DNA from 2 places in the Rhizobium zaerense genome. Region 2 is predicted to be linked to the other one. Evidence: riboswitches for the same ligand, from Rfam matches in the RefSeq annotation. Region 2 holds a riboswitch; the other holds the start of a gene.
What was found. A riboswitch is a leader RNA that binds a small molecule or an ion and turns the genes downstream of it on or off. The one in region 2 is predicted to bind FMN.
Positions count from the first base shown of each region.

Region 1: linked by a shared signal. The riboswitch ahead of ACS4RR_RS11245 (6,7-dimethyl-8-ribityllumazine synthase) and the one ahead of ribB (3,4-dihydroxy-2-butanone-4-phosphate synthase) in region 2 are both predicted to bind FMN.

Region 1 covers NZ_CM132690.1:2,345,095-2,349,499, forward strand. Annotated here, with positions in the region: gene ACS4RR_RS11235 (LysR family transcriptional regulator) at 1-865, shown strand, start outside; gene ACS4RR_RS11240 (VOC family protein) at 1,006-1,695, opposite strand; gene ACS4RR_RS11245 (6,7-dimethyl-8-ribityllumazine synthase) at 1,955-2,389, opposite strand; FMN riboswitch at 2,468-2,609, opposite strand; gene ACS4RR_RS11250 (SRPBCC family protein) at 2,855-3,301, shown strand; gene ACS4RR_RS11255 (GCG_CRPN prefix-to-repeats domain-containing protein) at 3,422-3,733, shown strand; gene ACS4RR_RS11260 (hypothetical protein) at 3,846-4,070, opposite strand; gene ACS4RR_RS11265 (adenylate/guanylate cyclase domain-containing protein) at 4,306-4,405, shown strand, end outside.
Region 2 covers NZ_CM132690.1:2,702,617-2,707,021, reverse strand. Annotated here, with positions in the region: gene ACS4RR_RS13110 (sugar ABC transporter ATP-binding protein) at 1-319, shown strand, start outside; gene ACS4RR_RS13105 (SDR family oxidoreductase) at 342-1,130, shown strand; gene ACS4RR_RS13100 (glucose 1-dehydrogenase) at 1,396-2,178, shown strand; FMN riboswitch at 2,371-2,521, shown strand; gene ribB (3,4-dihydroxy-2-butanone-4-phosphate synthase) at 2,648-3,283, shown strand; gene ACS4RR_RS13090 (SDR family oxidoreductase) at 3,663-4,405, opposite strand, start outside.

The DNA.
Region 1 (4,405 bases), 360 kb from region 2:
TTTAAATGGCTTGAGGGCCTTCGAAGCATCGGCAAGACATCTCAGCTTTACCCGTGCCGCGATTGAGCTTTGCGTTACCCAGGCCGCTGTAAGCCAACAGGTCAAAAGCCTGGAGAGGCGATTGGGGGCTGCGCTTTTTCAGCGCCTCCCAAGAGGCTTGAAAATCACTGCAGAAGGCGAAGCTCTTTTGCCGACCTTGACCAATTCCTTCGATCAGATGGCGATCACGTTGGACCGGATTGAAGCCGGGCAGGTGCGGGAATTGCTGTTCCTTGGCGTGGTCGGGACGTTTGCCGTCGGCTGGTTGTTGCCAAGGCTTTCGGATTTTCAACGGCAGCACCCGTTCATCGATGTGCGCATTTCGACAAACAATAATCGCGTCGATATGGCGGCCGAGGGACTGGACTTTGCCATTCGCTTCGGCAGCGGTTCCTGGCATGGCACAGAAGCGCTGCGTCTGTTCGACGCTCCGCTCTCTCCTCTGTGCACGCCCAAATTGGCCGAGCGTTTGAGGCGGCCTGCAGACCTGGTCGAGGCGACGCTTTTGCGGAGCTATAGGGCGGACGAATGGAGCACCTGGTTTGTCGCAGCGAACGTTCCTCCGGCGCCCCAGATAAACGCAGGCATCGTCTTCGACTCTTCCCTGGCGATGATGGAGGCGGCCCTGCAAGGACTGGGGATCGCTCTGGCCCCGCCTTCGATGTTTTCCAGACACCTATCCTCGGGGGCTATCAGACAACCTTTTGCTACCACCATATCGTTGGGGAGCTATTGGCTAACCCGACTTCAATCGAGGCCGCCAACAGCGGCCATGCTCGCATTTTCCGGTTGGGTAACGTCGCAGATGTCTCCCGCGTCCCAATGACGGCTTCTGGCGGATCCCGGTACTCGATCTGACGCCGGCAAGGAGATCGGTAATGTTAGGCTAAGACACGATAGAGCATTTCGGCATGGGCGCGCCATACCGAAATGCCGTTGCTTCTCAGAGGATGTCGCCGCCATTGCCTATAAGGGCAGTTGCTTGCCGGCTTGTTCGCTGACCATGTATTCGGCGTACCAGTCCGGCCAGTTCTCGTCGTGTTTGCCGCCGTTCCGTTTCTCGTGTTCACCGTGAGCGGTCGCCGCGCGGCGCAGCGCTGACGCAAGGTCTGTCGACGTCGTGAATTTCGTCTCGTCGGCATCGATGCGTCCCGGCAACCGCGTGGTGACCTCCTGGAACAGCCAGCCGTTGCCGTCGGGATCCTTGAAAGATGCAAAGGAGCGATAGCTGCGGTGATCGGGATCGCGGCCGGCGATCCGCAGCCGCCCGAACAGATAGGGCTCGTCCTTGCCGGCATAGATGCCGGCCGCGTCATGGAACACTTGGCTCACCTCGACGCCGCGGGCGATGAGATCGCGGCGGGCGGCCTCGATGTCGGAGACGATAAGATAAAGCCCCTGGGCTGAGCCGGGGGCTGCGGCGGTGACGTTCTTGCCGAAGATGATCGCGCAGCCGGAGCCGGGCGGGGTAAACTGGATCACCCGGAAATCGGCATCATTGGCGAAGTCGGCGTCGAGCCGCCAACCCAGCCCGTCGTAAAAACGTTTGGCGCGGTCGACGTCGGAAACGGGGATGACGACCACCTCGAGCTTGGTGTCGACGGGCTGAGTTCTCGGGGTCTCGATGGGGGTTTCGCTGCGCAGTGCATTGCTCATCTTAAGCTCCTTGGGTTCTGGATGTCTTGAGAATTGCGGACACGTGACGGGCCAAGTTGACCACGGCGCGGTGGGGTCGTCGAATCAATTATTCTGTCTGATTTGGCCGGTATTAGCGGATTCCGCTGCGACACACGGCGCGTCGCTTTCGATTCCTGCGGTTGGTGAGGTCATGTCGATCCGATGAGGCGGCGGGGTCGGTCCCCCGCCACCTTCGTCTGTCGTCCTGCGGCTCGTCGAGCCGGCGTGCAGGAAGTTCCTACGCAGCAAGGGCGGCGCGGGTTTTGCCGATCGTCAGAGCCGCCTTTGCTGCCTCGCGCCCTTTCTCGACGAAATGTGCGCGGTAGATCTGCTTGTGATGCTCGGTTTCCTGATACTGATGCGGCGTCAGCGACACCGACAGCACCGGCACGCCGGTATCCATGCCGGCGCGCATCAGCCCATCGACGACGGCCTGGGCGACGAATTCGTGGCGGTAGATTCCGCCATCGACGACGAAGGCGGCGGCAACGACAGCGGCATAGCGTCCAGTTGCCGCAAGATCGCGCGACAGCAGCGGCATCTCGAATGCGCCGGGAACATCGAACACATCGATCTGCTCGGGCGGAATAAGCTGATGAAAGCCATCAAGGGCGCGGTCGACGATGTCGGCGTGCCAGCTGGCTTTGATGAAGGCATAGCGGGTGGGTGCCATGGTAATCTCCTTTGGCGAAAAGACACATCACCCAAGGCGATCACGAACGTCCCCGACAGCCGCAAGGGCGGCAGGAACGCACGTTCTCTTTCATCCGGACTATGACCGTCGGCTCAGGCATCTCACCTGATCTGCTGACCCTTCCTGAGAAGGCGCTCGCGGGCTCGCAATCTGATTACATACCGCCGGTAGGGACTTGCACCCCGCCCTGAGAACGGCGCGAACAATAGGGGGAAGGCGACGGGCTGGCAATAGGTCGAAATGCTTCGCGGCCAATGTAGGATCAGGGCTCCGAAGCGGCGATTTCGCTTGTTGGTTGATCGCGACGGGCAAGCCCTCTTGCTGAGGATGCGCTTGCGCCTACATGCATCCAGTGAGGACATTCACGTCAGAATAGCACGGCAAGACAGGATGCGCCGTCTCCACCGGAGGCGGGCAGGGCCGTGGCAACCACGGGAGAGAGAGATGCAAGACCCCTTCGTCGTCCACCGCGAGGCGCATATCGCGGCGCCGCCGGCCGCGGTGTTCGCGCTGATGACCGACCCGGAAAAGATCCTGCGCTGGATGGGAACGGAGGCGCAGGTCGAGCCGCAGCCTGGCGGGCTCTATCTTGTCAACGTCACCGGCGCCCGCTTTGCGCGCGGCTCGTTTCGAGAAGTGGTTCCGGTTCATCGCCTTGCCTATAGCTTTGGCTGGGATGGCAGCGAAGTGGTGCCGCCAGGGTCGAGCCTGGTCGAGATCGACCTGATCGAGCAGGGGGGCGGAACGCTGCTGCGGCTCACCCATAGCGGCCTGCCGAGCGCCGAGCAATGTGCCGGCCATGCGGAAGGCTGGGCGCATTACCTGGGGCGGCTGACCGAGGTCGCCGCCGGGCGTGATCCGGGTCCCGACGCTTTTTACGGCAGAACTTGAGCGGTTTCCTCGCGGGCCAACCACGCTCTCTGCGCGCGTCAAACATGAACGCGCAATTCATCTCCAGTTCAATTTAGCGGCCATAAGCTCGGGGTGGCTGGATTGAAAATGGAGTTCTCGATGAAGGCACTTTCTATCGCGGCTGCCTTGCTTGCCGGCAGCCTCTCGTTCGGCACCGCGGAGGCGATGCCGCTTGGGACAATCAATGTGCAAAGCAATGTCACAAAGGTCGACTACGCCTGCGGTCGCGGCTGGCATCTGACGCGCTGGGGCGAATGCCGGCCAAACTGGAGACGCCCGCCGCCGGTAGCTTTCTACGGTGGTCCGCCCCGCTGGGGCTGGGAGCGGCGTCACCGGGATTGGGATAGTCCGCGCTGGCGCCATGAGCGGCGCTGGGATCGCGATCGGCGTTGGCGGGATGATGATGATTAAGGGTCTCGCTTAGGTGAAAATGGACGAAGGCCGGAGCGATTTCGCCCGGCCTTTTCTGATGAGATAGGTTCGTCGACGCTGACCGGCAGCGTCCTCCCGATTTGTCGTACGGTCAGATCCTGCTGACGAGCCAGTGCTTGTCGTCGATCAATTCCTCGAGCTCGACGGGATCCTTGACGCCGAATTCGAACCATTCGACAAGTTCCTTCGCCTTGCGGCTGCTCTCCTCCGCCGTCAGTTCGACCTGATATCTTTCGCACCATCGCCGAAGGATCGACGTCAGCAGCGTCATGTCGTTCCCATCCAGCGGATCTTTCGGCCAGAATGTCGTACCCATCGCACCCCTCAATCACACGATGATGAACGACCTTATAATGGAATCAAAGTCGCGCAAGTTTAAAGTGTTTATTTTTTGTTTTCCACCGCGGTGGTTTTCGACAGGGGATGCGGTCGTCCTTTTGGGGGCCACAGGTTGAGTCGATGGGAACGTCCTCATGGACATTCGGAGTGGCTGCCTGCGCTCACCCGGGGACATCCTTGCGGCCGCCCCGGTCAGCGTGCGATGTTAAGCCATGGATCTGCCGTCTCCCCTTGCCTGGCTGGTTGACGAGGCCGGTGCCTCACCCAGTCCCGAATGGTTTCTGGCCGAACTCGGACGCCGGCTGCTGGCCG
Region 2 (4,405 bases):
TGCTGAACAGCACGCCTCGGACCTGTCCGGCGGCAACCAGCAGAAGGTCGTGATCGCGAAGTGGCTCATGCGCGATCCCAAGGTCGTTGTGCTCGACGAGCCGACGAGGGGCATCGACGTCGGCGCCCGAGCGGGCATCTACGACATCATCGTCAATCTTGCCAAACAGGGCGTGGCGGTCATCGTCGTAAGCTCTGACCTCGAAGAGGTTCTTGGAGTCTCCAATCGCATTCTCGTGCTTGCGCAAGGCAAGCAGGCGGGGATTCTCAATCGTGACCAGGCAAACGACGTTTCGGTCATGGAGCTAGCGACCATCTAAACAGACAGAGAAAGGAAGAGCGGTGTCCGACATCACTCTGAACGCCCCGAAGCTTTTCGATCTCAGCGGCCAGGTTGCCATCGTTACCGGAGCCGGCAGCGGCATTGGTCAGCACATTGCCATCGGCCTTGCGCAATGCGGCGCCGACGTGGCGCTGCTCGACCGCCGAACCGACGACGGACTGGTCAAGACGGCTGAACATATTCGCGCCGCCGGTCGCCGCTCGATCCAGATCGCGGCGGATGTCACGAGCAAATCTTCCCTTGGAGAGGCCGTAGCACGGACCGAAGCGGATCTCGGCGCGCTGACGCTTGCTGTGAACGCTGCAGGCATCGCTAACGCGAACCCGGCGGAAGAGATGGAGGAGGACCAATATCAGACGTTGATGGATATCAACCTCAAAGGCATCTTTCTTTCCTGCCAGGCCGAGGCCCGCGCCATGCTGAAGAACGGACGCGGCTCCATCGTGAACATCGCCTCTATGTCGGGTGTGATCGTAAACCGGGGGCTGAACCAAGCGCACTATAACGCCTCCAAGGCGGGCGTGATCCATATGTCGAAGTCTATGGCGATGGAATGGGTCGACCGCGGCATTCGCGTCAACACCATCTCCCCCGGATACACGGCAACGCCCATGAACACCCGCCCGGAGATGGTCCACCAGACCAAGCTCTTCGAAGAGCAGACGCCGATGCAGCGCATGGCAAAAGTCGACGAGATGGTAGGTCCGGCGGTGTTCCTGCTGTCGAATGCAGCAAGTTTCGTGACCGGCGTCGATCTTCTCGTCGACGGCGGTTTCTGCTGCTGGTGATGAGAAAGCTCATTGCCGCCGCTGGAAAGTGACCGGTCTCGCTTCCTCCCTGGCTGAGATCGAGGCGCTGAAGGGACTAACGGGTATGACGGCGTGCGACATCGTCGTCTGCCCGCCCTTCGCGCTGATCGAACGGAATGGGGGCTCGGGCGTCGTCATCCGCGCTCAAGACTGCCTGAATTCGCGACAAGCGGTTGAGATCCAATAATGATCGCACGGTAGGTCGCACCGAGATTTGCTGTTTATCGATGGACAAGGAAAGAGCATGAAACGCTTTGAGCAGAAGACCGTCGTCATTACCGGGGGTAGCCGCGGCATCGGAGCGGCGATCGCCAAACGCTTTGCGAAAGAAGGCGCCAATCTCGTCGTCTCGGCCAACGAGGACCTGGTTCACGGCGTCGCCGAACAGATCCGGGCCGAAGGCGGCAAGGCGGTCTCCTTCATCGGCGACGTCACCGACAAGGCGAGCGTCACCGCCCTCTACGATACCGCCGAAAAGGAATTCGGCTCGGTCGACGTCTCGATCCAGAATGCCGGCGTCATCACTATTGCCCGCGTCGAGGACCTGACCGAAAACGAATGGGACAAGGTCATGGCCGTCAACACCAAGGGCGTCTTCCTCTGCGCCCAGGAGGCGATATCAAGGATGCGCAAGCACAAGCGCGGCGGCCGCATCATCAACACCGCTTCCGGCCAGGCCCGCGACGGCTTCATCTACACGCCGCATTATGCCGCCTCGAAAATGGGCGTCGTCGGCATTACCCAGAGCCTGGCCAAGGAAGTCGCGACCGAGAAGATCACCGTCAACGCCTTCTGCCCCGGGATCATCGAGACCGACATGTGGGCCTATAACGACCAGGCCTGGGGCAAGCTGCTCGGCAACTACGCCCCCGGCGAGCTGATGAAGGAATGGGTCGAAGGCATCCCGATGAAACGGGCCGGCTCTGGCGAAGACGTCGCCGGCCTGGTGACCTTCCTCGCCAGCGAGGACGCCGCCTATATCACCGGCCAGACGATCAATGTCGACGGCGGCCTGATCATGTCCTGACGCAGGTCGCCCAAAAGTGCGCAGCGGCTTTGAGACAACGACCTGAAACAAACATCAAACCACCAACGAAGCGCGGAAGGCGACCCGGTCGTCGCCTCCATGTGAACAGTGTGTCCATCGGCGTCATGGCAGCTTTGCATTTTTGCCCCGTCGAGTGACCTTGCCATCCGCCTGTTTTTGATTCTATCTTTGAAATGTTCTCAGGGCGGGGTGTAATTCCCCACCGGCGGTATCAGGAGCAATCCTGGAGCCCGCGAGCGCTTCCGGCACCTCCTGCCGGAAGGTCAGCAGATCCGGTGAGATGCCGGAGCCGACGGTATAGTCCGGATGGAAGAGGACAACACGGGCAGTCGCACTCCATCCCGGAGTCGGCTGACGTTTGTTCGCCCAAGGGCAGAAGGCTCGCTCACGGATTGAGCCGAGCAGATCATGTCAGCCCGCTGACATAACCCTTGAAAGGCCAGACAGCATGACTATCGCAAGAATTGAAGATGCCATATCAGCCATTGCCAGCGGCAAGATGGTCGTCGTCGTCGATGACCAGAACCGGGAAAACGAAGGCGATATCGTGGTCGCCGCCGATGCCGTCACCTCGGAAACAATCGCCTTCATGATGACCCACGCCCGCGGCCTCGTCTGCATCGCCATGGAAGGCGAGCGTCTCGATGCACTCGATATACCGCTGATGGTGCCCAACAACACGGAATCGCACAAAACCGCCTTCACGGTCTCGGTCGACTATCTCAAGGGCACAACGACCGGCATCTCGGCAGCCGACCGCGCCGCCACCGTCCGCGCCCTCGTCGACGATCGCACAAAGCCTGACGAATTCGCCCGCCCCGGCCATATCTTTCCGCTGCGCGCTAATCCCCGCGGCGTGCTCGGCCGCCCTGGCCACACCGAAGCTGCCGTCGATCTCGCCCGCCTCGCCGGAAAGACCCCGGCCGGCGTCATCTGCGAAGTCGCCAATGACGACGGAACCATGTCCCGCCTCCCCGAGCTCACCCTTTTCGCCAAACGCCATGACCTCCTGCTCGTCACCATCGAGGATCTGGTTGCCTATCTCGAACGCCAGGCGGCAAAAGACATACGCGAAGTCGCCTGATCGTAGCCCTCAAGGCGGCACCAACAGCAGAGCGCCTCATTCGGAAGGGGCCTAATGGGCCTCGACGGATGGGACGCGTGCGCCGGGTTATTCTCCGCTGAGGCCATTGCCTTTCGCTTGTGCTCAAGGCGTTCGTCGCGACTGCTCCTCACCCCCCCTCATCTGCCCTACGGGCATCTTCTCCCCACCGGGGAGAAGCGGGAGCAAGCCGAACGGCTGTCATTTCCACAACTGGGCTCCCAAGAATGCAAGACGTTGCCACGACTCCCCTTCTCCCCAGCAGGGAGAAGATGCCGGCAGGCAGATGAGGGGGTGAGCGGCAAAGCCGCGAATGCGTTGAGCGCAAGCGAATGCAAATGAACGGCCCCGATCGTCCGCCCTATGTCCGGCTGATCGAAACGCCGCCATCCGCCAGCATCGCCGTGCCGGTCACGAAGCTCGACATGTCGGAGGCGAGGAAAAGCGCCGCATTGGCGATCTCTTCGGGTTGGGCCATGCGTTTCAGCGCATGCAGCCCCTCGACGAAGGCGAGCAGTTCCGGCGTGGCGTCCGGCGCGTTGGTGATGCTGGCGGGTGTGTCGGTGCCGCCTGGCAGCAGTGCGTTGACGCGGATGTTCTGCCTCCCGAGTTCGGCGGCGAGCACCTGCACGAGGCCGATAAGCCCCGCCTTGCCGGCGGCATAAGCGGCCATGCCCGGCATGCCGGCGGTGTGGCCGACGAAAGTCGAGGTGAAGATCAGCGATCCCCCGCGCGCTCCCATTGCCGCCGCCTGGTGCTTGGCGCCGAGGAAGGCGGCGGTGAGGTTGGTCTCGATCGTCTCGCGCCATGCCTCCAGCGAAAGCCCTGTCACCGGCCCCATCTCGCCAATGACGCCGGCATTGTTGAAGGCGATATCGAGCCCGCCGAAGCGCGAGACCGCCGTCTCGACAAGCCTTGCCTGCAGCGCCTCGTCCCTGACATCGCCTGATATGGCGACGGCCTGCCCGCCTTCCGCCTCGATTTCGGCAATGACGGCATCAAGCGCGTCCTGCCGCCGGCCGTTGACCACGAGTTTCGCGCCTTCCCGGGCAAAGAGTTTCGCCGCCGCGCGGCCGATGCCGGAGCTTGCGCCGGTGATGATGG